Regions from separate parts of the Streptomyces sp. NPDC006174 genome, predicted to be linked through region 1. Evidence: riboswitches for the same ligand, from Rfam matches in the RefSeq annotation. Region 1 holds a riboswitch; the other holds the start of a gene.
The links. A riboswitch is a leader RNA that binds a small molecule or an ion and turns the genes downstream of it on or off. The one in region 1 is predicted to bind glycine.

Region 1 (14,680 bases):
GTGCCTGCTCAGCTGCTCAGTGCTCGTCGGCAAGAATCAGGTAGAGCTTCTTACGGGCGTCGTTGATGACGGTCAGCGCCTTCTGCCGCTGACCGGCCGAACCGGTCTTCCAGACCTGCCCGAACGCCTCCATCAGACCGAAACCGGCCTGGCGGATCTCGTTCACGCCTTCCCAGTCCGCACCGCGCCCGGCCTCTTCCCAGGGCGCCTCGGGACCGGACTCGGCCTCACCGCGCCCGGAATCGGTGAGCGTGAACAGCTTCTTGCCGCCCTCGCTCGCGCTGACGATCAGCCCCTCGTCCTCCAGCAACTGGAGCGTCGGGTAGACCGAACCGGGGCTGGGCTTCCACGCCCCGCCGCTGCGCTCGCCGATCTCCTGGATCATCTCGTACCCGTGCATCGGCCGGTCCTTCAGGAGGGCCAGGATCGACGCGCGCACATCACCGCGCCGCGCCCTCCCCCGACCGCCGCCCCGGCCACGCCCACCACCGAAGGGCCCGCCACCGAACGGCGGCCCGAACGGCCCGAAGGCGGCGCGGCGGCCGTCGTGACCACCTCGACCGTGACCGTGATGACCGGGCCCGTAATGCCCCGGTCCGTGCTCATGCTCGTGCTCGTATCCGTGTGAACGCATCGCTACGCTCCCTCCATCGTTGATCTGTCGCGATATCTCAACGATATATCGGAAGCTATCGCCTGGCAAGGCGCTGCCCCGGGCGGCGGCCGTAATCGCCTTTCGCCTCTCGCCACCGAGCGCTAGCGTTCCGGACGACGAGTGACCCACGAGGGAAGCGGTGAGGCATGCCCGGTCGCCCGAGCGCGCGTTGACGTCGTAGGCCGAGACCGGCACGTCATCGCGTGCTGCCTCTGAGGTCGCGGCACAGCGAGCCCTTCACTCCGTCCGAGGCCCGGGCGCGCCTTCGCGCGCCGGGCCGGCGGTCCTCGTTCCGGCAACTCCAGAGGTTTCCGTGCCGTCCTCCGCGTCCTCCTCCGTGCCGTCCTCCGTGTGGCGGGACTCCGACTTCCGCAGACTCTGGGCAGGCCAGAGCGCCTCCCAGCTCGGCGAACACGCGACGCTCGTCGTTCTGCCGCTCGTCGCCGTCCTGACGCTGCACGCCGGCGCCGGTGAACTGGGCGTCCTCCGCGCTGTGGGGCAGGCGCCGATCCTGTTGCTCTCGCTCCTCGCCGGTGCCTGGGTGGACCGGTGGCGGGCCCGCACGGTGATGGTCCTGACGGACACCGTCCGTGCGGTGGTGCTGGGCGCGGCCGCCGTGGTCGGCCTCCTCGGGCTGCTCGGTCTGCCCGCGCTGTTCGTGGTCGCCTTCACCGTGGGAGCGCTGTCCGTCCTCTTCGACGTGGCCTATCAGGCCTCCCTGGTACGGCTGGTGAGATGCGATCAGCTCCTGGCGGGCAACAGTGCGCTGGAGGGCAGCCGGTCCGCCGCGCAGATCGGCGGGCCGGCGCTCGGCGGCGCGCTGGTGTCGTTGCTCTCGGCGCCGGTCGCCGTGGCCTCGGGCGCGTTCTTCTTCGTGGTGTCGTTCGTATCCCTGCGACAGATCCGCCGGGCCGAAGCCGTACCGGAGCACCACGAACGCGCCCCATGGATCCGGGACGGCCTGCGCTTCGTCGCCGGACATCCTCTGCTGCGGGCCGTCTGCCTCGCCTCGGCGGCCTTCCAGTTCTTCTTAGCCGCCACGATGACCGTCTACCTGCTCTTCCTCCCGCGCGAACTGCACCTGACGGGCGCCACCATCGGCCTCGCCCTCGCGGCGACCGGCCCCGGCGCCCTCCTCGGCTCGGTCCTGGCCGCGCGGCTGCCGGGCCGGTACGGCCATGGCGTGGTGCTGGTGTCCGCCGCGGTGCTCGGCAACGGCGCCCTGCTCTGGGTGCCCGCGCTGCACGGCTCATCGGCGGTGACGGTGCCCGCGCTCCTGGCGGTCGACTTCGTGTTCGGGACCTTCGGCCAGCTGGTGAACGTCACCGTCATGTCGGTACGGCAGGCCGTCACGCCGGACGGGATGCAGGGCCGCGCGGCCGCGACGATCACCTTCGCCGGTATGGGCCTGACTCCGCTCGGCTCGCTGCTCGGCGGTGTCCTCGCACAGGAGTGGGGGCTGCGCACCGGCCTCCTGGTGGCGGCCGCAGGCATGATGCTGTCGCCGGCCGTCATGGCCGCGTCACCACTCGTACGCCTGGGCCGGAGGCTCCCGCCATGACCTGCGCCACAAGGCCACGAGGAGGACCGAGCCAGCCCGGTCAGCCCCGTACCGACAACCGCCCGCCCTCGCCCGCCGATCCGGGAACTCCGCACCCGGACGGCTGAGCCGCCTCCTCGGCCAGGCGACTCAGGTCACCCTTCCCTGCCGCCACGGAGGCCTGCTACAGATGGTGCGGTTTCCCCGGCATCCACCCGGAAGCACCACCATGAGCCAGGACCAGCACACCGCCCTCGTCCCCTTCTCCATCGACCTGACCTTCGTGGAAGCCCGGCGACGGGCCGCGGTCGTCGCCGCGCTCGGGCCCGCCTGGGATCCGGTGGCCGCCCTCCGCGGCGAGGACGAGGCCTACGCCCTGCTCCACTCGGGCCTCGACGCCGAGCAGCAGCGCACCTACGACCGGCTGGTGGCCGCCGGTGTCCTGCCGGGCGAGGACCAAGGCCGTGCGGCTCCTCATTGATCCGCAGGCGGACATCGCCCGCCGCGCCTGGGTGACCTGTCCCGCCTGCGACGACGCCCGCCACTGCGCGACCTGCGCGGACCGCCGCACCAGCGGCGAGCACTGACGCTACCTGATCTCCAACAACGGTCCGGTCCTGCACCTCCAGTGCCCCGGCTGTACGCACACCTGGTCGCTCGACACCCGCCCGGGCCGCGCCCACTGCTCCTGAACCGCCGACGCCCGCCTGGTGGACGAGCAGGCCAGGAACCCGCGATTGGCCTTGGTCCACGGCCGCGCCACCGCTCTACGGTCGCCTCATGAGGATTCGTATCGTCGACGCGTTCACCGACCGCCCCTTCTCCGGCAACCCCGCAGGCGTACTCCTGCTGGAAACCGCCGCCTTCCCGGACGCCGAACGGCTCCAGGAGATCGCCACCGAGGTCAACCTCTCCGAGACCGCCTTCGCCCACCCGCTGCCGCCCGGCGGCGAGGCCGACTGGGCGCTGCGCTGGTTCACGCCGGCCACCGAGGTCGACATGTGCGGCCACGCCACGCTCGCCACCGCGCACGTCCTGCACACCACCGGCCGGGCCACCGGCACCGTACGGTTCACCGCGCGGTGCGGGATCCTCACCGCCACCGCCCACCCGGACGGCTCCCTCACCCTCGACTTCCCCACCGCACCGCTCCGCGAGGAGACCGCGCCGCCCGGCCTCGCCGAGGCGCTCGGCGCGGAGCCGGTCTCGGTCCACGACACCGGCGAACACATCGGCGACCTGCTCGTGGAGCTGCGCGACGAGGCGACCGTACGGGCTCTGGCCCCGGACTTCGCCGGCCTCGTGGCCCACTCGCGGCGCGGCGTCATCGCCACGGCCGCCGCCGAGGACCCCACGCGCGGATACGACTACGTCTCGCGCGGCTTCTTCCCGGGTGTCGGCATCGACGAGGACCCGGTGACCGGCAGCGCCCACACCGCGCTGGCCCCGTTCTGGTCGGCCCGCCTCGGCCGGGACGACCTCACCGGACTGCAGGCCTCGGCCCGCTCGGGGTTCGTACGCACCGCACTGCGCGGCGAGCGCACCCTGCTGACCGGCGCGGCGGTCACCGTCATCGACGGCGAACTGCTGACCACCTTCTGAGGCCTGGAGCAGGTCCCTACGGCGTCGGCAGCCAGTCCACCTTCCCCGCGAGCAGCGCGTACCCGACGAACGCCCCGATGTCGAGCAGCGTATGGGCGACGACCAGCGGCCCCACTCGGCCCCAGCGCCGGTACAGCAGCACGAAGACGACGCCCATCACCATGTTGCCGATGAAGCCGCCGATGCCCTGGTACAGGTGGTAGGAGCCGCGCAGCACCGAGCTGGCCACCAGCGAGGCCATCGGGGCCCAGCCCAGCTGGTCCAGCCTCCGCAGCAGGTAGGCGACGACGATGACCTCCTCCACCACGGAGTTCTCCGCCGCCGAGAGGATGAGCACGGGGAACTTCCACCAGACGTCGGGCAGCGACTCCGGTACGACGGTGAGGTTGAAGCCGCTCGCTCGGGCGACCAGGTAGAAGGCGAGCCCGGCGCTGCCGATGCCCGCCGCGACCAGCGTCCCGCGACCCAGGTCGAACCAGGGCCTGGTGCGGTCGAATCCGATCGTCCGCAGACCCGCGCCCTCCCTGATCAGGAGGTGCGCCACCAGCGCCACCGGCACCAGGGCCGTTGCGATTCCGAACATTTGCCAAGCCAGATCCAGCCATGGACGGCCCGGTGCGTACGAACCGTTCAGCGTCGCCGCCTGGTCCTTCAAACCGCCCGGTTTCGTCAGTGATCCGACAAAACTGATGAGCGCGGAGACCGCACTCGCGCCCAGCGAGAGTGCCAGGACCAGCACCGTCTCCGACCGCAAGATCCTTCGTGATACGCCCTCTTGGGGATAATAATCAGCCACGCGCCCCGCCTCCACCGGTCCACCTGCCTTTTGTTCTGCAATCGCGTCTCATCCCGCCCACCGTCCCGCTAGGGTCTCGAATGCAGGTACGAAGATCATGCGCGACAGGCCGGGGGACGACCACCATTGCCGATGGTGCGGTCCCCCTTTTCCTTGTTCACCGTTCATGATTCGTCTTCAGGGGGGCACCACCGACATGGGACGCCACAGCTTGCCCGACGCCCACGCGCCGGAGGAACGCGGGGGCACGTCTCCCCGGCGCCCGCGTCGCACCGTCGCCGTCGCCGTCGCCACGCTGCTCGTCCTCGCGGTGGCGACGGGAACAGGAGTGGCGGTCAACAGCGGCCTGCTGTCGTTCTCCGAGTCCTGCGAGGACTCCGCCGTACGCCTGTCCCTGGCCGCCTCACCGGACATCGCGCCGGCGGTCCGGGACATAGCCGAGCAGGCCCTCGCGGACGAGGTGAGACCCGACGGCCACTGCCTCGACGTGGAGGTCGTGGCCCGCGACTCCTACAAGGTCGCCGACACCCTCGCGAGCCAGGTGGTCACCGCCGCCCTCACCTCGGACAAGGTCCGCCCCGGCACGGCAGATCCGGCGCGCAGCGCCACCGGCCTCCTCGCTCTCACCAGCATCGGCGGCTCTTCCGCACAGCAGGGCGGGGACAGCGACACGCGGGTCGCGGAGACCGCGAAAGTGCTGGCCGAGCGGATGTCGGACAGCGACGCGCAGGTGCTGGAGACTCTGGCGCGGAGCGACGCGGGCGCCGAGGACGGCAATCCGAGACGCAACCAGGCGGTCCTCATATCCGAGCAGGCCGCCTTCACGCACAACGCGGAGGCGACCGGCGGCGGCAAGCTCAACCTCTTCTACCCCGAGGACGGCACCCCGCTCCTCGACTACCCGTACACCCTGGTCGACGAGGAGAAGCTGCCCCTCGCCCAGTCCCGTGCGGCCCTGCGTTTCATGACCCTGCTCAACGACAGGAGCTCGCGGGCCGTCCTCTCCCGGTACGGGTTCCGGCCGCCGAGCGGGGCCGCCGAGGACACCGTCGTAGCGTCGGCGGGCGGCAAGTCACCGCAGCCGTACGCCACTTCGGCGGCCGAACCACCGTCCGCGAAGCAGCTCCAGGAGATGCTCGGGATGTGGACGATCACCGTCCAGAGCGCCCGGCTGACCACGGTGGTCGACGCCCCCGGCTCCATGTCCACCCTGGTGCCAGGACGCGGCTTGTCGCGGATGGACGTCACCAAGGAGTCGCTCATCCAGGCACTCACCCAGTTCACGCCGGACGACGAGATCGGCCTGTGGGAGTTCGCCACGACGCTGGACGGCGCGAAGGACTACCGCAAGGTCACGGAGACCCGCCGGCTGGGCGACCCGGTCCAGGGCGGCTCGACCCACCGGGAGAAGCTGTCGGCGGCGTTCGCGGGGCTGCAGCCGGTGCCGGGTGGGGCGACCGGGCTGTACGACACGACTCTGGCCTCGTACGAAGAGGCCCGGTCGACCTTCGTGAAGGGCAAGTTCAACGCGCTGGTGATCCTCACCGACGGCTCCGACCAGGACGACGACGGCATCTCCCGGAGCGCGCTGATCGACCGCCTCAAGGAACTGGCCGACCCCGAGCGCCCGGTCCCGATCATCGCCATCGCGGTGGGCCCGGACGCCGACCGCGAGGAGGTCGCCGAGATCGCGCGGGTCACCGGCGGCGACGGCTACGAGGTGAGCGACCCGGCGGAGATCCAGGCCGTCATCCTCCGGGCCATCATGGCCGCCGGCCAGAACGGCCGCGCCGCCCAGGAGTGAGGGCGGCGCCCCGACCGGAACGCCGCCCTCGTCCGCGTACGAAAAGAACCTGCCGCCGTACGCGAGCCCGCCCGCCCGCGTACGACCGTGCCTCAGGGCGCCGGAAACCCCACCGGCCAGGTGTGCACCGGCTCACCCGCGTGCATCAGCTCGGCATAGCGCCGGGTCGTCGCCGCCAGTGCCGCCTCCCGGCCGAGCCCGGCCTCCAGCGCCCGGCGGTACGTGGCGACCTGCCAGGAGGCCCCGTTGACCCGCCGCTTGCAGCGCTCCTCGATGACGCCGAGGTACCGGTCCCGGTCGGCCGGCTCGATCTGCCAGGCATCGAGCCCGGCCGCGGCCAGCGGCAGCAGCTCCTCCTGTACGAGCTGTACGGCGGGGATCTTGGCCAGTCCGCCGGTACGGCCCGGACGCGGCCAGAGCAGCTCGGCCTCGATGCCGTGGCGGCAGGCTTCGGTGAAGTTCTCGGCGGCGGCCTCGAAGGGCAGCTTGCTCCACAGCGGCCGGGACTCCTCGGCGAGCGCCCGGACGAGCCCGTAGTAGAAGGCCGCGTTGGCGATGACGTCCGTGACGGTGGGCCCGGCCGGCAGGACCCGGTTCTCCACGCGCAGGTGCGGGACACCGTCGGCGACGTCGTACACCGGGCGGTTCCAGCGGTAGACCGTCCCGTTGTGCAGGACCAGCTCGGCCAGCTCCGGCACACCACCCTCGTCCAGGACCCGCAGCGGCTCCTCCTCCTCGCAGATCGGCAGCAGCGGCGGGAAGTAGCGCAGGTTCTCCTCGAACAGCTCGTACGCGGAGGAGATCCACCGCTCTCCGAACCACGTCCGGGGCCGCACCCCCTGGTTCGCCAGCTCCGGCGGCCGTACGTCGGTGGCCTGCTGGAACAGCGGCGGCCGGGACTCGCGCCAGAGCTCCTTGCCGAAGAGGAACGGGGCGTTGGCACCGAGCGCGATCTGGACGGAGGCGATCGCCTGCGCGGCGTTCCACACGTCCGCGAACCGGGCCGGCGTCACCTGGAGGTGCAACTGGACCGAGGTGCAGGCCGATTCGGGCGCGATCGAGGGCGAGGAGCAGACCAGGTGGTCCACGCCTTCGATATCCAGGGCGAAATCCTCTCCGCGGGCCGCCGCCATTTGATCGTTGAGCAGCGTGTAGCGGTCCACGTCCGAGAGATTCGCCGAGACCACGTCGTGCTCGCCGAGCGTCGGCAGGATTCCGATCATGACGATCCCGGCGTCCACCTCACCGGCCTTGCGGTGGGCGTACGCGAGACCGGTCCGCAACTCCTCCGAGAGCTGATCGAATACCCGGCCGCCGAGCCGGTGCGGAACGATATTTACTTCCAGGTTGAACATCCCGAGTTCGGTCTGGAAATCCCGGCTCGCGATGCGCTGGAGCACTTCCTGATTCATCATCCGGGGCAGACCGTCGGAGCCGGCGAGATTCAGCTCTATCTCCAGCCCCATCAGATTTCGCGGACGGTCGAACCTCCGCTCCTCCAGCAGTCTGCCCAGTCCCTCCAGGCACTGGTTGAGCTTGGTCCGGTAGGCCTGCCGATCGGACAGGTCAACGGCTCCCGCCACGACCTTCTCCCCCATCGAGGGGTCCCTCCTTCAGTGGTCGGCCCGCCGACCGGGCCGCGCGCATCACGATCGATAATGCCCAGTGGGAGTGATCCGTAACGCCCCACAGCCCACCGGAAACCCGCTAGGCTGAGTGAAGGAGACCGGGGGCACATTCCGGAGGCACGCGGCGAGCGGCATTTTCGTCCGGAGAGTGCGTGGCGGAATCACCGATGAGTTTCGGCCTACCGCTCCGCTGAAAGAGGTGCAGGCCGAAGCGGAAAACGGTCGATCAAATCACCAGGAAACCCGCATTCCGAAGTCCGGATGTCGCCTTGCGCGAAATATGCCCGGCAGCTAGCGGAAACACTGTGTGAACACGTGTCGTATAAACTCCGCCTGACGAGGCAGAGAGTTGACGCAACCGGCCCGTCATCGGCCTCCTCTGGCCCCGCACGCCGACAACGCCGTCTGCACCCGCCCACGCATCACCGTGTCTCCAAGTGAGAGGCGACCCACTATGCCGCTGCATGTCCCCTCGGCTCCCGCGCCCGCCCTGCGCAGTGTTCTCGCGGCCCTCGGTTCCCCCACCGCGGTCCGTCAGGCGCGCACGTCCGCCCTCCGGTCCGCCCAGGGACCGCTCAGCCCCGAACTGCCGCTTCCCGTGCACGTCCTGGACCGGATCGCTCCGACCAGAACCGTACCTCGAACCCGTCTGGCGGCCTGGCGCTTCCTGATCCGGAGCGAGGGCCGGGCGATCGCCGCCGCGGACACCATGCTCACTCCGGACGGCTGGAGCTTCTCGCACTTCTTCGAGGGCCCGTATCTCACCTCGACGGAGCTGGCGGTCCGCCAGGCGGAGGTCTCGCCCACGGCGTACCAGGCGAGACTTCTCTCCATGCCGGAGCTGTACATGCTCACGCTCTGGCTGCACGACAACCCCGGCGACGATGCCGACGACGCCTCCACCGGAGTGCTCGCCCCGACCGATGTCCTGGTGCCGCTGGCGCCGGCGCCGCCGGGCATCGCCGCACACCGGCCGCACCGCGTCGCCGATCTGCTGCCCGTCATGACCCTGCGCGTGGCACCCGGACCGCTGCTCAGCTCGGCCTGACCGGCGGCCGGGAGGGACAGGCCCCCGCGGTGACCCGTACGCCCCTCGGCGGAACGGGCCACCGCGGGGGCTCCCTCTTACCCACTCGGACTAGCCCGGTCCGGCCACCCCGAACCACCCGAAGTGACAGTGCAGTTGCGGTGAACCGTCCGCCCGGGTGATGCGTCATGAGAGGAGTACGGGAGCTGCAGCGAAATCCCTGCGGAATCACCCCCGTAGGGCAACACTGGGACCGGACCGACTGATACGGGGGCGGCCATGAACCACTCATCCAGCCGCAGGACACTCGACTCGACGCAGCGAAAGAACCCATCCATGTGCCAGCACCAACCACCCTGCCCCACCGCCGACTCCGCCGACCGGGAGGCGGCCCGCCTGACGGCCCACCACCCGGAACAGGGCTGGAGCCTTCTGTGCAACGGCGTCCTGCTCTTCGAGGACACCGGCGAGCTGCTGCCGGACGGGCAGATCATCGCACCGCACCGGCCGTTGGCGGCGGGCCGCGTGGTGAAGGCCGCCTGAGACCAGCCGTACGGAACGGACCAGGCTGTACGGAGAAGGGGCCGGCCCGGGGAACTCCCCGCACCGGCCCCGACGCATGTCAGCCGTACGCCCCTGAGGGTCAGCCGTCGTACTCCTCCAGCGGCGGGCAGGAGCAGACCAGGTTGCGGTCGCCGAAGGCGCCGTCGATACGGCGGACCGGCGGCCAGTACTTGTCCGCGGCGGAGACACCGGCCGGGAAGACGGCCTCCTCGCGGCTGTAGCCGTGGTCCCACTCGCCACCGAGTGCGGCGGCGGTGTGCGGGGCGTTGGCGAGCGGGTTGTCGTCCGCGCTCCACTCGCCGGACGCCACCTTCTCGATCTCGGCGCGGATCGCGATCATGGTGTCGCAGAACCGGTCGAGCTCGGCGAGGTCCTCGCTCTCGGTCGGCTCGATCATCAGCGTGCCGGCCACCGGGAACGACATGGTCGGCGAGTGGAAGCCGTAGTCGATCAGGCGCTTGGCGACGTCGTCGATGGAGACGCCGGTCGCCTTGGAGATCGGCCGCAGGTCCACGATGCACTCGTGCGCGACCAGTCCGGCCGGGCCGTTGTACAGGATCGGGAAGTGCGGCTCCAGGCGCTTGGCGATGTAGTTGGCGGCCAGCACGGCGACCTGCGTGGCCCGCTTGAGCCCCTCGCCGCCCATCAGACGGACGTACGCCCACGAGATCGGCAGGATGCCCGCCGAGCCCCACGGGGCGGCCGAGATCGGGCCCACACCGGTCTCCGGGCCCGCGGCGGGCTGGAGCGGGTGATTGGGAAGGTACGGGGCGAGATGCGCGCGGACGCCGACCGGGCCGACGCCGGGGCCGCCGCCGCCGTGCGGGATGCAGAACGTCTTGTGCAGGTTCAGGTGCGAGACGTCGCCGCCGAACTTGCCGGGCTTGGCGAGCCCGACCAGCGCGTTGAGGTTGGCGCCGTCGACGTAGACCTGGCCGCCGGCGTCGTGCACCTCGCCGCAGATGTCGGCGACGTGCTCCTCGAAGACACCGTGCGTGGACGGGTAGGTGATCATGAGGACGGCCAGCTCATCGCGGTACTGCTCGATCTTGGCCCGCAGGTCCGCGATGTCGACCTCGCCGTCGTCGGCGGTCTTCACCACGACGACCTTCATGCCCGCCATGACCGCGCTCGCGGCGTTGGTGCCGTGCGCGGACGAGGGGATCAGGCAGACGGTGCGCTGGTCGTCGCCGTTGGCCCGGTGGTACGCGCGTACGGCCAGCAGACCCGCGAACTCGCCCTGCGAGCCCGCGTTCGGCTGGATGGAGACGGCGTCGTAACCGGTGACCTCCGCCAGGCGCTCCTCCAGCTCGCGGATGAGCGTGAGGAAGCCGTGCGCCTGCTCGGCCGGGGCGAAGGGGTGCAGCGCGCCGAACTCGGGCCAGGTGATCGACTCCATCTCGGCGGTCGCGTTCAGCTTCATGGTGCAGGAGCCGAGCGGGATCATGCCGCGGTCCAGCGCGTAGTCGCGGTCGGCGAGCTTGCGCAGGTAGCGCAGCATCGCGGTCTCGGAGCGGTGCTGGTGGAAGACCGGGTGGGTCAGGATGTCGTCGGAGCGCAGCAGTGCCTCGGGCAGCGCGTCGGCGGCCGAACCGTCCAGCGCCTCGATGTCGGCGTCGGCGCCGAAGGCGGCCCAGACGGCGGAGAGCTGGGCGCGGGTGGTGGTCTCGTCGCAGGCGATGGAGACGTGGTCGGCGTCGACGCGGCGGAGGTTGACCCCGCGCTCGCGGGCGTCCGCGACGATGTCCGCGGCCTTGCCGGGCACCTTGACGGTGAGCGTGTCGAAGAACTCGCCGTGCACGACGTCGGCGCCGGCGGCGCGCAGGCCCTCGGCAAGGATCGTGGCGTAGCGGTGGGTGCGGCGGGCGATCGTGCGCAGTCCGTCGGGGCCGTGGTAGACGGCGTACATCCCGGCCATGACGGCGAGCAGCACCTGTGCCGTACAGATGTTGCTGGTGGCCTTCTCGCGGCGGATGTGCTGCTCGCGGGTCTGGAGGGCGAGGCGGTAGGCCTTGTTGCCGTCGGCGTCGACGGAGACGCCGACGAGGCGGCCGGGCAGGGAGCGGGCGAACTTCTCGCGGACGGCCATGAAGCCGGCGTGCGGGCCGCCGAAGCCCATCGGGACGCCGAAGCGCTGGGTGGTGCCGACGGCGATGTCGGCGCCGAGCGCGCCGGGCGAGGTGAGCAGCGTGAGGGCCAGCAGGTCGGCGGCGACGGTGACGATCGCGCCGAGCTCGTGGGCCTGCTCGATGACGGGCTCGATGGCGCGCACGGCACCGGAGGCGCCCGGGTACTGGAGCAGGACGCCGAAGACGCCGCGTTCGGCGATCTCGGCGGGGATGCCGTCGCTCAGGTCGGCGACGACGACCTCGACGCCGGTCGGCTCGGCACGGGTCTGGATCACCGCGACGGTCTGCGGCAGGGTGTCGGCGTCGATCAGGAAGACGCCGTTCTTGACCTTGCCGACGCGCCGGGCCAGCGCCATGGCCTCGGCGGCCGCGGTGCCCTCATCGAGCAGGGAGGCGCCGGAGGTGGGCAGTCCGGTCAGCTCGGCGACCATCGTCTGGAAGTTCAGCAGGGCCTCCAGGCGGCCCTGGGAGATCTCCGGCTGGTACGGCGTGTAGGCCGTGTACCACGCGGGGTTCTCCATGACGTTGCGCAGGATGACGGGCGGCGTGAAGGTGCCGTAGTAGCCGAGGCCGATCATCGGCGCGAGCACCTTGTTGCGGTCGGCCAGCGACCGCAGTTCGGCCAGCACCTCGGCCTCGGTGCGGGCCGAGGGAAGGTTCAGGGCCTCCGCACTCTTGATCACGTCGGGCACCGCGGCGGCGGTCAGCTCGTCGAGGGAGCCGTAGCCGACCTGGGCGAGCATCTTCGCCTGGGCCTCGGCGTCCGGCCCTATGTGACGCTGCTCGAACGGAATGCCCTGCTCCAGCTGGGAGAGCGGAGTGCGACGGGGGGTCATGGTGGAGGCCTCCTGGTCTGTCACGACCTGCGAGGGGCACCACGGCGCGGGTGCCCGAACGGCCTCCCCCTCTGTCATCTCAACCTGAGAGCTTCACCGGCGCGCCCGGAGGCGTGCCGACTTTCACCGTCGGTGAGGGTCGATCCGTCCCGGCATCTGCCCGCACGAACCCGCCCTGCTTTCCAGAGTGACCTCGTCCGTGCGGTACGGGGGCCTGAGAGATTCCGGGGAGGATTTGCTCCTTCGGCGCCTCCGGATTCTGCACCGGAGGACTCTCCCGCACGGGGTCAGCAGCCATGTGCCAGCCTACCAGCGGCCATCCCCGCGGAGCCCTCGAGTGGCCGACGCCACGGATCTGCACTTGTCTGGTGCTGGTGGAGCGACAGGGGATCACCTGGCGGTGACGAGGGATCCCTTGAGCCAGTGGCGACCAGTGGGAGGCACCGTGCAGACCGACATCGACCCGCGCCGACTGATCGGCCGCAAGGCGTTCGATCGCAGGGGCGCCAAGATCGGAACGGTGGACGAGGTCTATCTCGACGACGCGACCGGCGTGCCCGAGTGGGCGGCCGTACGCACCGGCCTCTTCAGCCGGGACGCCTTCGTCCCGCTGGAGCCCAGCGAGTTCGTCGAGGACGCGCTGCGGGTCCCCTTCGACCGCGCGCTGATCAAGGGCGCCCCGGACTTCGGCGTCGGCCGACACCTCTCTCCGGAGCAGGAACTGCAGCTCTACCGCCATTACGGTCTGGACTCCCCGCCGGCCACGGAGACCGCTCCCGACCGCGACTTCGGCAGGCTGGCCGGCCAGGAGGAGTAGTCGACCGGGTCGCGGACCAGCGGCAGCGGGTCGGCCGGGCTCAGCTCCGGGTCGTCGATCCGGAACGTGACGACCCGGCCGACCGGCCCGCCGGGCTCCTCGAACCGCACCGTCACCCGCCCCACCCCACTCCCCTGCACCCAGCCGTGTCCGTGCACCGCGTGGCGTACGTCGTGTCCGGCGGGCCAGCGCCGGGCGGCGAGCTGCTCGGCGCTCTCGGGCTCCTCCTCGACCGGCTTCTTGTCTCCGTCGGCGACCGGCTTCTCGGGCTCCGGCGCCCGCTCCGCCAGCTCCCGGGCGTCGGCGGCCTGCGCGAACAGGTCCTCCTGCGTGAAGTCCGCGAGCCCCGTGACACCCACGCCGAGCAGCCGTACGCCGCCGGTGGTGTCCACCGCCTCCAGCAGCCTCGCCGCCGCCTCACGGACCACCGTGGGGTCGTCCGTGGGGCCTCTGAGGGTCTCGGAGCGGGTTAGCGTGGAGAAGTCGTACCGGCGCACCTTCAGCACCACCGTGCGCCCCGACCGCCCGGCGGACCGCAGCCGCTCCACGCACCGCACAGCCAGCCGCTCCACCTCCGCGCGCACCCGCACCCGGTCGTGCAGGTCCACGTCGAAGGTGTCCTCGACCGATACGGACTTGGCGTCCCGCTCGGCGACCACCGGCCGGTCGTCGAGCCCCAGCGCCATCCGGTAGAGCCCGTGGCCGTGGGCCTTGCCGACCAGCCGTACGAGTTCCGCCTCGCCGGCCTCAGCGAGGTCGTGGACGGTGGTCATGCCGGCGCGTCTCAGGTGGTCGCCGGTGGCGGGCCCGACGCCGGGCAGCGTCCGTACGGACATGGGGGCCAGCAGCTCGCGCTCGGTGCCCGGCTCTATGAGCACCAGCCCGTCCGGCTTGGCCTGCTCGGAGGCGATCTTGGCGAGCATCTTGGAACCGGCGAGCCCGACCGACCCGCTCAGCCCGGTCACCTCCCGGATGGCCGTACGCAACCGCTCCCCCGTCACCTGGGCCGACACCGAGTCGTCCGCCATGCCGCCCGCCTCCAGGTCGACGAAGGCCTCGTCCAGACTCAGCGGCTCCACCAGCGGCGAGAGCCGCCCGAGGAGCTCCATCACCTGCTCGCTCACCGACCGGTACAGCTGGAAGCGGGGCACCAGGTAGGCGGCGTTGGGCGCCAGCCGCCTGGCCTGGGCCGTCGGCATCGCGGAGTGGACGCCGAGGATCCGTGCTTCGTACGAGGCGGTGGCGACGACCCCGCGAGGGCCTAGGCCGCCCACCACGACCG
Region 2 (14,680 bases), on a different contig from region 1:
GAGCGTGTCCAGGTCGCCGTAGGTGGCGAGGACGCGGATGCGCTCGATCTCGCTGCCGTCCTCCGCGTACTGGAAGAGCGAGGCCTGGCCGGTGGAGAGCGTGCGGCCGGCGCGGACGGTCTGGGTCCGGATCACGGCGGGGCCGGGGACGGAGGCGGTGAGGTAGTGCGCGGAGACCGAGAACGGGTCGGAGTGCGGCAGCGCCTCACCCAGCGCGCGGCCCAGCAGCGCCAGCAGGTAGCCGCCGTTGACGGCGTGGATGATGGTCCAGCCCGCGGAGAGCTCCGCGTCGTAGACGCCCTCCTCGCGCAGGGTGACCGCGGTGTCGCGGTCGAACTCGCTGTCGCCGATGGTTGCCGGAGCGGTCTGTGCCGCCGCCTCTGTCGCTGCCTGTGCCATGGCATGCACGGTACACGGATGGCGTTACTGAGCGGTAGCTTTCCGCGCCGCCCGATCCGGCCTACGCCTCCTCCGCCCGTGCCGAGGAGCGGTTGTACGCGCGCGGCGCACGCCAGTGGAAGCGCAGCGCCAGCAGGCGGAGGGTGAACGCGGCGATGACCGCCGTACCGCTGGTGAGGGCGTTGAGGGTGTCGAAGCGGATGCAGAGGACGACCATGGTGGCGCCGACGATCGCGGGCACCGCGTACAGGTCGCGGTCCCAGCGCAGCAGCGACGGCACCTCGTTGGCCAGCACGTCCCGCAGCACGCCGCCGCCGACCGCGGTGGCCAGCCCGAGCGCCGCCGACGACGTGAGGCCGAGGCCGTACTCGTACGCCTTGACCGTGCCGGTCACGCAGAACAGGCCGAGCCCCGCCGCGTCGAAGACGTTGACGCCGACCTGGATGCGCTCCACGTGCGGATGGAGGAAGAAGACCAGGCCGGCGGCGAAGAGCGGAGTGATGAAGTAGCCGAGGTCGGTGAAGGCGGCGGGCGGGATCGCGCCGATCATCACATCACGGAACAGCCCTCCGCCCAGCGCTGTCACCTCCGCGAGGACCGCGATGCCGAAGACATCGAAGTTCTTGCGTACGGCGAGCAGCGCGCCCGAGATCGCGAAGACGAAGATCCCGACGAGATCGAGCGCATGCTGGACGGAGGGCGTGAACAGTTCGGTGAGCACCGGGCAATTGTGCCGGTCCTACTCCTTGGCTCCGCCCTCCGCCGGTACGGAGTCGGATGCGTCGGCCTGGCCCGGCACGCTCGCGGGCAGCTCGGCGGCGGTCTTCACGGCCGCGTCGGCCCGTGAAGTCCCGACGGTCTCGGGAGTCCCTGCGGTCTCGGAAGTCCCGACGGTCTCGGGAGTCCCTCCGGCCTCGGGCTCCTCGGCGGGCTCACCCTCCGACACCTCCACCGCCTCGGCCGCCACCGCCTCCGTGGCGACGACCGCCTCGATGCCGGTGGCAAGGGTCTGCTTCACCGTCCCGGCCTCGATCTCGGCCGTGAAGTGGCAGGCCACCTTGTGCCCGTCACCGGTGTCGAGCAGCGGCGGGCGCTCGGTCGCGCACTTGGTCTCCTGCACCCACGGGCAGCGGGTGTGGAAGCGGCAGCCGGCCGGCGGGTTGGCCGGTGAAGGCAGGTCGCCGTGGAGCAGGATGCGCTCGCGGCGGTCCTCGACCTCCGGGTCCGGCACCGGGACGGCCGACATCAGCGCCTTGGTGTAAGGGTGCCGGGGCCCCGCGTACAGCGCGTCGCTCGGCGCCTCCTCGACCAGGCCGCCCAGGTACATGACCCCGATGACGTCCGAGATGTGCCGGACCACGGCGAGGTCGTGCGCGATGACCAGGTAGGTGAGGCCCAGTGACTCCTGGAGCTCCTCCAGCAGGTTGATGACCTGCGCCTGGACCGAGACGTCCAGCGCGGACACCGGCTCGTCGCAGATGATCACGTCCGGCTCCAGGACCAGCGCGCGGGCGATGCCGATGCGCTGGCGCTGGCCGCCGGAGAACTCGTGCGGGTAGCGGGACATCGCGTTGGCCGGCAGGCCGACCTTGGCGAGGATCTCCTTGATCTTCTCCCGGCGCTCGACCTGGTCCTTGCCGATGTTGTGGGCGGCCATGCCCTCGGCGAGGATCGACTCGATGTTCTGCCGCGGGTTGAGGCTGCCCAGCGGGTCCTGGAAGACCATCTGGAGGCGGCGGCGGAAGGTCCGCATCTCCTCCGACGGCAGCTGCGCGAGGTCGGTGCCGTCGAAGACGACCGCGCCGTCGGTGATGTCGTTCAGCCGCAGCACCGCGCGGCCGAGCGTCGTCTTGCCGCACCCGGACTCACCGACCAGGCCGTACGTCTGGCCGGCCTCCACGCTGAGCGAGACGCCGTCGACGGCGTAGACATGGCCCACCGTACGGTCGAAGAAGAGGCCCCTCTTGACCGGGAAGTGGACTTTGACGCCGTCCAGTTCGAGCAGGCTCATGCCGGGACCTCCGCCTTGGGCAGGACCGGGTTGACGCAGCGCACCTGGTGTCCGGCGACGCGTGGTTCGGTCAGTTCGGGGGTGCCGGTGAGGCACTCCATCGTGTAGTGGTCGCAACGAGGTGCGAAGGCGCAGCCGTCGGCCCAGGCGATCTTGTCGTTGATGGAGCCGCGGATCGGGTTGAGCGGCTCGCCGCGCGGCGCGTCCAGGCGCGGGATGGAGCCGAGCAGTCCGTGCGCGTACGGGTGGGTCGGGTGCGCGAACAGCTCGCGGCGGCCCGCGGATTCCACCGCCCGGCCCGCGTAGAGGACGTTGACCTCGTCGCAGAGGCCGGCCACCACACCGAGGTCGTGGGTGATCATCAGCAGGGCGGTGCCCTCCTGGTCGACCAGTTCCTTGAGCAGCTCCAGGATCTGCGCCTGGATGGTGACGTCGAGCGCGGTGGTCGGCTCGTCGGCGATCAGCAGACGCGGCGCGCAGGCCACCGCCATGGCGATCAGCGCACGCTGGCGCATTCCGCCGGAGAGCTGGTGCGGGTACTCCTTGAGCCGCCGGTCCGGGTCCGGGATGCCGACCCGGTCCAGGAGCGACGCCGCTTCCTTGCGGGCCTTCTCGCCCTTGAGGCCGCGGTGGCGCTGGAGGATCTCGGTGACCTGGATGCCGATGGGGACGACCGGGTTCAGCGAGGAGAGCGGGTCCTGGAAGATCATCGCCAGCTGGCTGCCGCGCATGTCGCGGAGCTTGCGCTCGCCGATGGTCAGGAGGTCCCGGCCGTCGTACTCGGCCCGCCCGCCGATCCGTACACCTTTGCGGGGCAGCAGCCCCATCAGGGCGAGCGAGGTGACGGACTTGCCGCACCCCGACTCGCCCACCAGGCCGACGACCTGGCCCTGGTCGACGTCGAAGGAGACGCCGTCCACGGCGGTGGCGTCCTTGCGGCCGCGCGCGGTGAAGGTGACGCTGAGTTCTTCAACTGAGAGCAGTGGCATGGGACGTCAGCCTCGCAACTTCGGGTCGAGGGCTTCGCGCATGGACTCGCCGAGCAAGGTGAAGCCGAGTGCCGTGATGATGATCCCGATGGCCGGATAGGCGGCCATCATCGGCTCGTTGTCGAAGAAGCGCTGCGCCTGCGAGAGCATCACGCCCCACTCGGGAACGGCCGGGTCCGGGTTGCCTAGGCCCAGGTAGGAGAGGGCCGCCGCCTCGATGATCGCGGTGGCGAGGCTCAGCGTCGCCTGGACGATCACCGGGCTCAGCGAGTTCGGCAGGATCTGCGTCAGCACGATCCGCTTGCGCCGGATACCGACCGCCTTCGCGGCGAGCACGTAGTCCGCGCCACCCTGCACCAGCATCGAACCGCGCAGCAGGCGGGCGAAGATGGGGATCTGGACGACACCGACGGCGATCATCACGGTGGTCAGCGACTGTCCGAGCACCGCCGCGATGGAGACGGCCAGCAGCAGGGACGGCAGCGACAGCATGATGTCGGTGAAGCGCATGACCACGGTGTCGATGCGCTGGCCGACCTTGCCGCCGAGAGTGGCGGCGGCGCCCGAGAGGATGCCGACCGCGGCGCCGATGATCAGGCCGATGAGCATGGAGACCACACCGACGAGGAGGGTCTGCCGGGCGCCGACGAGCCAGCGCGAGAACATGTCGCGGCCGAGGTGGTCCAGGCCGAACCAGTTCTCGCCGCGCATGCCGACGAACTTGCCCTGGTTCGGGAAGACCTCACTGCGCCAGTTCTGCGCGGTGGGACCGTGCGGAGCCAGCATCGGGCCGACGATGGCGACGAGGACGAAGGCGGCGATGATCGCCGCTCCGATGATCGCCATCTTGCTGGAGCGCATCCGGCGGAACGCCTCGCGCCAGAGGCTGGTGCCGGCGACGGACTCGGAGCTCTGGGTGAGCTCGGCGAGACGGTCGATCTTGTTCGCTTTGTTGGTCATGATCGTCACGTCAGTGCACCCGCACTCTCGGGTCGATGATGCTGTACGCGAGGTCGACCAGGAGGTTGATGAGCACGTACACCATCGCGATGAAGAGAATGAACCCGACGAGGACCGGGTAGTCGCGGCCGTCGATCGCGGTACGGATGAACGAGCCGATGCCGCCGAAGTCGAAGACGGACTCGGTGAGCACCGCACCGGAGAGCAGGCTGCCGGTCAGCAGGCCGACCGCGGTGATCACCGGCAGCAGCGCGTTGCGCAGCACATGGCGTCCGCGGACGACCCGCTTGTCCAGGCCCTTGGACTCGGCGGTGCGGATGTAGTCCTCGCCGAGCACCTCCAGGACGCTGGCGCGGGTCATCCGGACGATGACGGCGAGCGGGATCGAGGCCAGCGCGACGGCGGGCAGGACCAGGTGCATGATCGCGTCCCAGCTCGCGTCGAACTCGCCGGTCAGCAACCCGTCCAGGACCGAGAACCCGGTGATGTCGGTGGCGTTGAGCCCGGTGGTGAGCCGTCCCTGGCTCGGGAACCAGCCCAGCTGGACGGAGAAGATCCCGCGCAGCAGCATGGCCAGGAAGAAGACCGGGATGCAGATGCCGAGCAGCGATCCGGAGACGGACGCGACGTCCAGCCAGCCGCCGCGGTGCTTGGCGGCGAGGTAGCCCATCGGGATGCCCACGACCACGGCGATCAGGATGGCGGCGACGCTGAGTTCCACGGTGGCCGGGAAGCGCAGGGCGAATTCGTCCCACACCGGCTGGCCGGTCTGGGTGGAGGTTCCGAGGTCGAGCTCGAAGATGCGCTTGAGGAAGCGCCAGTACTGGACGTGCACCGGCTCGTCGAGCCCGAGTGCACGGTTGATTCTCGCCACTTCGGCTTCGGTGGCCCGCTCGCCCAGGATCGCTGAGGCGGGTCCGCCGGGCAGTCGGTTCAGCCAGAGGAACAGCAGGACCGACAGGCCGAGCAGGGTGGGAATGAGCTGGAGAAGTCTTCTGACGACGAGTCGCAGCACCCCGCATGCCCCTTTCTCACGTGCGTCGATGCGGGTCCGCCCGGCCACCTGGTTGCTGTGGCCGGGCGGACCCGCTGGTGTGCGATTACTTGAAGGAGACCTCGGCGAAGTTCTCCTGCGTCAGCGGGGAGACCTTCGGCGGGTTGACGTTCTTGGCGAACGCGATGGCCGGCGGGGACGACGAGATCGGCACGCCCGGGACGTACTCCATGATCGCCTCGTTGGCCTTCTTGTAGGCCTCGGTGCGACCGGCGGTGTCGGTGACCTTGGAGGCCGCGTTCACGGCGTCGAAGACCTTCTTGTCCTTGAAGCCCCACTGCTTCTCGGCCTTGGCGAACCAGGTGCCGATGAAGTTGTAGCCGTCGTTGAAGTCACCGGTCCAGCCGAACAGGTGCAGGGCGCAGGAGCCGGCCTCGACGCCGTCCACGTAGTCCGGGGCCCACTTCATGGCCTTCGGCTTGACGGTGATGCCGGCCTTCTCCAGGTCGGCCTTCATCAGCTCGAACATGTCCTGCGGGGCAGGCATGTACGGGCGGGTGACCTCGGTCGGGTAGCAGAACTCGACGCTCAGCTTCTCCTCGCCGGCCTGCTTGAGGAGGTTCTTCGCCTTGGCGGTATCGAACGGGTACGTCTTCACCTTGTCGGAGAAGCCGGCGACCGTGTCGGGCATGAACTGGGTCGCGGCCTTGCCGCCCTCGGGCAGCTGGGTGTTGACGAGGTTCTCGCGGTCGATGGCGTGCGTGATCGCCTGACGGACCGCGGGCTTCTTCAGCGCCGGGTTCGCGCCCTGGCTCATGCCGACGTAGAAGATGTTGAAGACGTCACGGGTCGGGACCTCGTAACCCTGCTTCTCCAGCGTCGTCACATCGGCCGGCGCGACCAGGTCGTAGCCGTCGATGTCACCCGCCTGGAGCGCCTGGCGGCGGGTCTCCTCGGTGGAGATGGTGCGGAAGACCAGGTTCTTCACCTTGGCCTTGTCGCCCCAGTAGTCGTCGAAGCGCTCCAGGGAGACTTCCTTGTTCCCCTTGTTCCACTTCACGATCTTGTACGGGCCGGTGCCGGCGACCGTGCCGGCCTCCTGGCTGTACTTGGGGTACGTGATCGCGTCGCCCTTGGCGGTCGCGTCCTGCTTCTCGTACTCCTTGATCGCCTTCGGCGAGTGGATCGCGAGCGCCTGGAGGGAGAATCCGCCCGGCAGGTTCGCCGAGGGCTCGTTCACCTCGATGACGGCCGTGTTCTCGTCCTTGGCGGTGCAGGACTTGTAGTTCGCCTTGGGCGCCTCGGCGTCCTCGTTCTTGGCGAACCCGCCCATGATGGTCTGCCAGTAGTAGGAGACCGCGCTGGACTGGTACGTGCCCTTCCAGTTGAACCAGTGGTCGTAGTTCGCGCAGACCGCGGCGGCGTTGAACGCCTCACCGTCGTGGAACTTCACGCCCTGGCGCAGGTTGAACGTCCAGACCTTGCCGGCCGCGTCGCTCTCCCACTTCTCGGCGAGGCCGCCGACCAGCTTGCTGCCACCGGGCTCGTGCTCCAGCAGCGCCTCGAACGCCTGGCGGGTGACGCGGAACGTCTCGCCATCGCTCGCGAGGGCCGGGTCGAGGGAGCCGGGGTCACCGGATCCGGCGAAGACGAAGGTGTCCTTGTCGCCCCCCTTGGCTCCGCCCGCGTCCCGCTCGCTGGAACAGCCCGTGGCGATCAGACCGACAGCGACCGCTGTCGTGATCGCCCGGACAGCCCGGGACTTGAATATGCGCATGGGTCCACCCCTGGTTCGCCATGTGGTGAGGTTTGATGGCCGCACACTACAGACGGGGTCCATGGCAAGAGAACAGTCCGGATAGCGGTGATACCTAGTCGAGACCCGGACAGTTGCCAAACCGTCCAGTTCCGGGACATCCCTCCGCGCCCGGTTGACGAGCCGGACATCTGGAGGAGTTCGGAGCGGACGGTCCCGTACGCCGGATCGGCGACGGCGGACGGACCCGCAGGTCAGCGGTGCTGCTGCGGCGGGTACCCGTAGCCGGGCGCGGCGGTCGGCGGCGGGCCGGCCGGGGCGTGCGGCTCGCGGTCGTAGAACGGACGGGTGTTGGCGCGCAGCCACATCGCGACCGGGTCGTACTCGTCCGACATGGCGACGGTGGAGACGGGCAGCCCGTCGGGGACCGCGCCGACCGACTGCCGCATCATCGTCCGCACCGCGTCGACGGACTCCCGCCCGGTGTCGTACAGATCGAGGCCGATCGCGAGGTACGGGACGCCGACGGCGGGATGCACCCAGGCGCGGCGCAGCGAGCGGACGGCCGGGGTGCGGTGGGCGTTCTGGGTGAGCTGGGCGTAGAACTGCGGGAGCTCCAGCGCGGGCTCGGTCAGCCGGAGCGGGCCGGCGGGCAGCCGGTCCAGGCCGGTGGAGATCCGGCGCAGGTCCAGCCAGGGGATGCCGACGCCGCCGCCGGGGGCGTGCGGGTTGAGCCAGATGCCCCAGCGGTCGGGGAAGAGGGTGCGGGCGATGTCCCGGCCGGAGACCAGCTCGTGGGACCGGCTCCAGCCGCTGGCGGAGAGCTCCTGCGCGGAGGTGACGCACGGCGCGTAGCCGAGGCCGTCGACCTCCATGGAGCCGTACTGCGCGTCCGGTGAACCGGCCGTGCCGTGCCAGAGCAGCATCCAGACCCGGCCGTCGGCGAGGGCCGCGAGCAGCGCCTCGTAGGCGTCGTAACGCCCGGGGCTGACCTGGCGCAGCATGTGCTCGACCTGACCGGCCGCCGCAGTGCCTGACGCACTCACCCTGGGTCCCGCCCCTCATCGTTCCGTCGACGCTCCCGGGCACACGGGAGCGGCCTCGCCATCAAACCAGCTTATGCGCCACTTCTGACACCGACTTGACGCCACAGTCGGCCGGCACCCGCGGTCACCGAGCGGTCAGTGGCCCTCGCGCCGGTAGAACGGCCGTACTTTCTCGCGCATCCAGTCGCCGACCAGGTCCTGGGCCACGTCCAGCAGGACCAGGTTCACCGGCCACGGCACCTCGACGCGGCCGAGCGCCCGTCCCAGGGCGTCCATCGGAGCGCTCTGGCCCGCGCCGTCCCAGGTGGCGAACTCGACGCCGACGAAGAGGACCGGGTCGCCGCCCTCGATGCTGGCGAGCGCGCGGCGGGCGGTGGAGACCACGCCGGTGGCCTCGAACTCGGCCGAGACGGCGGTGAGGAAGTCGACCGGGTCCTGCTGCCAGTCCGGTTCGTACAGCTTGACCCGGCCGCCGCCGGCGGGCCCGTCCAGAGCGGTGCGTCCGGCCCGGCAGAGCTCGGCGACGGCGGGCGGCGGCAGCGGGATGCCGACCGCGCCGCCCGGGTTCACCGCGATGCCGACCTGCGGCGGCAGGCCGCGGGCGAAGTCGCGGGCGGGCGCGACGGCGAAGGACATGCGGCTGCCGACGCAGCTGAGGAACTGGCCCTCGGAGCTGAAGACGGGGACGTACGCGGCACCGTCGATGTCCATCATCGGCAGGTCCAGGTCGGCGCTGGCGGGCGAACCGCCGTTCGGCAGCGGCACCCAGACCGAGCTGCGGCCGAGCACCTCGACCAGGCGGCCGCCCGCGTCGGCGACGCCGAGGGAGGCGGTCAGCACCTCTTCGAGCTCGTTGGCGGGCCACGCGTGCTGGGGGTGCGCCTGGGCCGGTGCCGGAATGTCCACTGCCTCTGTGCCTCTCTCGGCGGTCGTTGCTGGCGTTGTTCCGGCCAGAACCCTAACCGGAGCGGTCGGCCGGGTCGTCGGCGTCCGTGAAGGTGATCCGCTCCAGCGCGGTCGCGGCCTCCCGGTCCAGCAGCACCGCCGAGGCGCAGCCGGCGGGCAGCGCGCCGCGTTCGGTGTCGCGGATCAGCCGGCCCACCGCGTGCCGGTGCCGGGCGAAGGCGTAACCGGAGACGCCGCGGCCGCGCTCGCGCTGGCCCTGTCGGGCGGTCTCCGGGTCCACGTCGAGCAGGAGGAGGCGCAGCGTGCGGCCCCGGCGCGCGGCGTGCCGGGCGAGCCAGTTCCGTACCCAGGTCTGCGTACCGCAGTCGTGGACGACGACCGAGGCGCCGGAGCGCAGCACGGCCCAGAGCCCGAGGTAGTGGGCGGCGCGGACCAGCGGGCGGTAGAGGCCGTACGGGAGTAAGCGGGGCAGAGCGGCGGCCCAGCGGTCGCGGGTGTTCTGCGAGTCGATGGCGTGGCCGGCCACCGCCCGCCGGATCACGGTGGACTTGCCACCGCCGGGCAGCCCGGAGACGACCACGATGTCGCCGGAGGTGAAGTCGAGGCTGTACGGAGCGTGGCCCGTGCGCCCGCGCAGATCACGTACCACCGGCGCGGGCTCGGTGATCAGCTCCTGTACGGGTGCGCCGGGCTGTGCGGGCATCGCGCTGTGCGCGGTCCCCGCGGTCGGTACCGACCGCTGCAACGTCATCGCCCATCCCCCTGCTGTCGGGCCGGCCAGGCCTGATCCTGAAGTGTAAAGAAAGGGCAAGGCTCCACAACCGTCCTCGCCGTTCATCCACCCGTTGTGGACCGGCCTCCCCACGGGAGCGCAATGCGTGCGATGATGACCGCGCCAACTGCATACCGGCCGTTCGAATCCGCGCGGGAGAGTTCCGGCCACAGTGTGAGCCGGGCGCCGAAGGAGCAAGATCCTCCCTTGAATCTCTCAGGCCCCGTACCGCGTGGATGAGGCAGATCTGAAAAGCGGGCCGCTCTGCGGCTCCACCCAAGGTGCAAGCCGAGCCCTGTGAACAGGGGCGCCCCCAGGGGCATACCCCGTCAGGGGCTATCGGCGAACCTCTCAGGTTCCGATGACAGATGGGGAGGATTCGTCCTGACGTCGTCATGCCCTGGAGCCGTATCCATGAGCACTGCCCCCCGTCTCACCGCCCTCGACGCGCTGCACCGCTCGCTCGGCGCCACCATGACCGACTTCGCGGGCTGGGACATGCCGCTGCGGTACGCCAGTGAGCGCGACGAGCACAACGCCGTACGCACCCGGGCCGGTCTCTTCGACCTGTCGCACATGGGCGAGATCACCGTCACCGGTCCCGAGGCCGCGGCCTTCCTGAGCTACGCGCTGGTGGGCAACATCGCCACCGTCGGCAACGGCCGGGCCCGCTACACGATGATCGTCCAGGAGGACGGCGGGATCGTGGACGACCTGATCGTCTACCGCCTGGGCGAGACCGAGTACATGGTGGTCGCCAACGCGGGCAACGCGCAGATCGTGCTGGACGCGCTGACCGAGCGGGCCGGGGGCTTCGACGCCGAGGTGCGCGACGACCGGGACGCGTACGCGCTGCTCGCGGTCCAGGGCCCGGAGTCGCCGGCCATCATGAAGGCGGTCACCGACGCCGACCTGGACGGGCTGAAGTACTACGCGGGCCTGCCGGGCACGGTCGCCGGGGTGCCGGCGCTCATCGCCCGTACCGGCTACACCGGCGAGGACGGCTTTGAACTCTTCGTCGCGCCCGAGCACGCCGAGCAGCTGTGGCGCGCGCTGAGCGAGGCCGGCGAGGCGCACGGCCTCATCCCGTGCGGGCTCTCCTGCCGGGACACGCTGCGCCTGGAGGCGGGCATGCCGCTGTACGGGCACGAGCTGACGACGGCGCTGACCCCGTTCGACGCGGGTCTGGGCCGGGTCGTGAAGTTCGAGAAGGAGGGCGACTTCGTGGGCCGCGAGGCGCTCCAGGCCGCCGCCGAGCACGCCGAGAGCGCCCCGCCGCGCAAGCTGGTCGGCCTGATCGCCGAGGGCCGCCGGGTCCCGCGCGCCGGTTTCCCCGTTGTCGCCGTCGGCGGGCCCGCCGGCAAGGTGATCGGCGAGGTCACCTCCGGCGCCCCCTCCCCCACCCTCGGCAAGCCGATCGCCATGGCGTACGTGGACGCTGCCTTCGCCGCGCCGGGCACCGAGGGCGTGGGCGTGGACATCCGGGGCACGCACGAGCCGTACGAGGTCGTCGCGCTGCCGTTCTACAAGCGCCAGAAGTGATATCCCGGAAGAAACCGGGCTTCTCGCTCCACTCGGGCGTCACGGAAGTGACGCACCTCCGTCTCACCCCGTAAGACCACCGTTCATCAGCACTCCCCCGCGTACAGGAGAATTCAGGTCATGAGCAACCCCCAGCAGCTGCGGTACAGCAAGGAGCACGAGTGGCTGTCGGCCGTCGAGGACGGCGTGGCCACGATCGGCATCACGGAGTACGCGGCCAACGCGCTCGGTGACGTCGTCTACGCCCAGCTTCCGGAGGTCGGTGACACGGTGACCGCGGGCGAGACCTGCGGCGAGCTGGAGTCGACCAAGTCCGTCAGCGATCTGTACTCGCCGGTGACCGGAGAGGTGACGGCGGCCAACCAGGACGTCGTGGACGACCCCTCGCTGGTGAACTCCGCTCCCTTCGAGGGCGGCTGGCTGTTCAAGGTGCGCGTCACGGAGGAGCCGGCCGATCTGCTCTCCGCCGACGAGTACACCGCGTTCTCCGGCAACTGAGACCTGAGACCTTAAGGGAACCCCCTGATGTCGCTTCTGAACTCCTCCCTCCACGACCTGGACCCGGACGTCGCCGCCGCCGTCGACGCCGAGCTCCACCGTCAGCAGTCCACCCTCGAGATGATCGCCTCGGAGAACTTCGCTCCGGTCGCGGTCATGGAGGCCCAGGGCTCCGTCCTCACCAACAAGTACGCCGAGGGCTACCCCGGCCGCCGCTACTACGGCGGCTGTGAGCACGTCGACGTGGTCGAGCAGATCGCGATCGACCGCGTCAAGGCCCTGTTCGGTGCCGAGGCCGCGAACGTCCAGCCGCACTCCGGTGCGCAGGCGAACGCCGCCGCGATGTTCGCGCTGCTGAAGCCGGGCGACACGATCATGGGTCTGAACCTGGCCCACGGCGGTCACCTGACCCACGGCATGAAGATCAACTTCTCCGGCAAGCTCTACAACGTGGTCCCGTACCACGTCGACGAGAGCGGCATCGTGGACATGGAGGAGGTCGAGCGCCTCGCCAAGGAGTCCCAGCCGAAGCTGATCGTGGCCGGCTGGTCCGCCTACCCGCGCCAGCTGGACTTCGCCGCCTTCCGCCGGATCGCGGACGAGGTCGGCGCGTACCTCATGGTCGACATGGCGCACTTCGCGGGCCTGGTCGCGGCCGGGCTGCACCCCAACCCGGTGCAGCACGCCCACGTCGTCACCACCACCACGCACAAGACGCTCGGCGGTCCGCGCGGTGGCGTGATCCTCTCCACGCAGGAGCTCGCCAAGAAGATCAACTCGGCGGTCTTCCCGGGTCAGCAGGGCGGCCCGCTGGAGCACGTGATCGCGGCCAAGGCGGTCTCGTTCAAGATCGCGGCGGGCGAGGAGTTCAAGGAGCGCCAGCAGCGCACGCTGGACGGCGCGCGGATCCTGGCCGAGCGCCTGGTCCAGCCGGACGTCACCGAGGTGGGCGTCTCCGTCCTCTCCGGCGGCACCGACGTGCACCTGGTCCTGGTCGACCTGCGCAACTCCGAGCTGGACGGCCAGCAGGCCGAGGACCGGCTCCACGAGCTGGGCATCACGGTCAACCGGAACGCCATCCCGAACGACCCGCGCCCGCCGATGGTCACCTCGGGCCTGCGGATCGGCACCCCGGCGCTGGCCACGCGTGGCTTCGGCACCGAGGACTTCACCGAGGTCGCGGAGATCATCGCCGCCGCGCTCAAGCCGTCGTACGACGCCGACGACCTCAAGGCCCGCGTGGTCGCGCTGGCCGAGAAGTTCCCGCTGTACCCCGGTCTGAAGTAGCACCTGGCCTGCGGTTCCGCGCATCCGGACGGGGCACCGCGCACACTGAGGAGAGTGAGCGCGGTGCCCCGTTCCTTGCCCCTCTCCCGTTTGTTTTCTCCCGCTTGCCCCGCTTGTCCCGCACCGCCCAGGCAGACAACGGCGTCTTCCAACCCCCAAGGAGTCCTCCCGTGGCCATCTCGGTCTTCGACCTCTTCTCGGTCGGCATCGGCCCGTCCAGCTCCCACACGGTGGGCCCGATGCGGGCCGCCCGGATGTTCGCGCGCCGCCTGAAGAACGAGGGCCTGCTCGCGCACACGACCTCGATACGGGCCGAGCTGTACGGCTCCCTCGGCGCGACCGGCCACGGCCACGGCACCCCGAAGGCGGTCCTGCTCGGCCTGGAGGGCGAGTCGCCGCAGACGGTGGACGTGGAGTCCGCCGACGGCCGGGTCGAGGAGATCCGCTCCACCGGCCGGATCAACCTGCTCGGCATGCACGAGATCGCGTTCGCCTTCGACGACGACCTGATCCTGCACCGCCGCAAGGCGCTCCCGTACCACGCCAACGGGATGACGATCTTCGCGTACGACACCGAGGGCGCGCCGGTCCTGGAGAAGACGTACTACTCGGTCGGCGGCGGCTTCGTGGTGGACGAGGACGCGGTGGCGGGCGAGAACCCGATCGTCCCGGACGACACGGCACTGCGGCACCCGTTCCGCACCGGCGACGAGCTGCTGCGCCTGGCCCGCGAGACCGGCCTCTCGATCTCCCAGATGATGCTGGAGAACGAGCTGGCCTGGCGCACCGAGGCGGAGATCCGCTCGGGGCTGCTGGACATCTGGCGGGTCATGCAGGCGTGCGTCTCGCGCGGCATGTCCCGCGAAGGCATCCTCCCCGGCGGCCTCAAGGTCCGCCGCCGCGCCGCCAACTCGGCCCGCCAGCTGCGCGCCGAGGGCGACCCGCAGGCCCACGCGATGGAGTGGATCACCCTCTACGCGATGGCGGTCAACGAGGAGAACGCGGCAGGCGGCCGCGTGGTCACCGCACCGACCAACGGCGCGGCGGGCATCATCCCGGCCGTCCTGCACTACTACATGAACTTCGCCTCCGGCGGCTGCACCGAGGCGGAGAAGGAGGACAGCGTGGTCCGCTTCCTCCTGGCCGCCGGCGCGATCGGCCTGCTCTTCAAGGAGAACGCCTCCATCTCCGGCGCCGAGGTCGGCTGCCAGGGCGAGGTCGGCTCGGCCTGCTCGATGGCGGCCGGCGCCCTGGCCGAGGTCCTGGGCGGCTCTCCCGAGCAGGTGGAGAACGCCGCCGAGATCGGCATGGAGCACAACCTGGGCCTGACCTGCGACCCGGTCGGTGGCCTGGTCCAGATCCCGTGCATCGAGCGCAACGGCATGGCGGCGGTGAAGGCGGTCACGGCGGCGAAGATGGCGCTGCGCGGCGACGGCAGCCACAAGGTCTCCTTGGACAAGGTCATCAAGACCATGAAGGAGACGGGCGCCGATATGAGCGTCAAGTACAAGGAGACGGCC

Region 2: another riboswitch for glycine. It lies ahead of gcvT (glycine cleavage system aminomethyltransferase GcvT); the one in region 1 lies ahead of gcvP (aminomethyl-transferring glycine dehydrogenase).

The regions. Positions count from the first base shown of each region.
Region 1 is NZ_JBEXTJ010000012.1:201-14,880, reverse strand. It holds gene ABZ267_RS25205 (PadR family transcriptional regulator) at 17-634, opposite strand; gene ABZ267_RS25200 (MFS transporter) at 969-2,216, shown strand; gene ABZ267_RS25195 (DUF6400 family protein) at 2,425-2,676, shown strand; partial or broken gene ABZ267_RS25190 (hypothetical protein) at 2,660-2,887, shown strand; gene ABZ267_RS25185 (PhzF family phenazine biosynthesis protein) at 2,976-3,797, shown strand; gene ABZ267_RS25180 (CPBP family intramembrane glutamic endopeptidase) at 3,814-4,593, opposite strand; gene ABZ267_RS25175 (substrate-binding domain-containing protein) at 4,790-6,397, shown strand; gene ABZ267_RS25170 (glutamate--cysteine ligase) at 6,490-7,995, opposite strand; gene ABZ267_RS25165 (hypothetical protein) at 8,480-9,073, shown strand; gene ABZ267_RS25160 (DUF5999 family protein) at 9,389-9,595, shown strand; gene gcvP (aminomethyl-transferring glycine dehydrogenase) at 9,696-12,581, opposite strand; glycine riboswitch at 12,774-12,871, opposite strand; gene ABZ267_RS25150 (PRC-barrel domain-containing protein) at 13,027-13,398, shown strand; gene ABZ267_RS25145 (DNA polymerase IV) at 13,320-14,680, opposite strand, start outside.
Region 2 is NZ_JBEXTJ010000001.1:867,263-881,942, reverse strand. It holds gene ABZ267_RS03955 (thioesterase family protein) at 1-399, opposite strand, end outside; gene ABZ267_RS03950 (trimeric intracellular cation channel family protein) at 461-1,120, opposite strand; gene ABZ267_RS03945 (oligopeptide/dipeptide ABC transporter ATP-binding protein) at 1,139-2,410, opposite strand; gene ABZ267_RS03940 (ABC transporter ATP-binding protein) at 2,407-3,399, opposite strand; gene ABZ267_RS03935 (ABC transporter permease) at 3,406-4,368, opposite strand; gene ABZ267_RS03930 (ABC transporter permease) at 4,370-5,374, opposite strand; gene ABZ267_RS03925 (ABC transporter substrate-binding protein) at 5,460-7,130, opposite strand; gene ABZ267_RS03920 (enhanced serine sensitivity protein SseB C-terminal domain-containing protein) at 7,364-8,155, opposite strand; gene ABZ267_RS03915 (enhanced serine sensitivity protein SseB) at 8,291-9,061, opposite strand; gene ABZ267_RS03910 (AAA family ATPase) at 9,114-9,812, opposite strand; glycine riboswitch at 9,977-10,074, shown strand; gene gcvT (glycine cleavage system aminomethyltransferase GcvT) at 10,248-11,375, shown strand; gene gcvH (glycine cleavage system protein GcvH) at 11,496-11,873, shown strand; gene glyA (serine hydroxymethyltransferase) at 11,901-13,160, shown strand; gene ABZ267_RS03890 (L-serine ammonia-lyase) at 13,331-14,680, shown strand, end outside.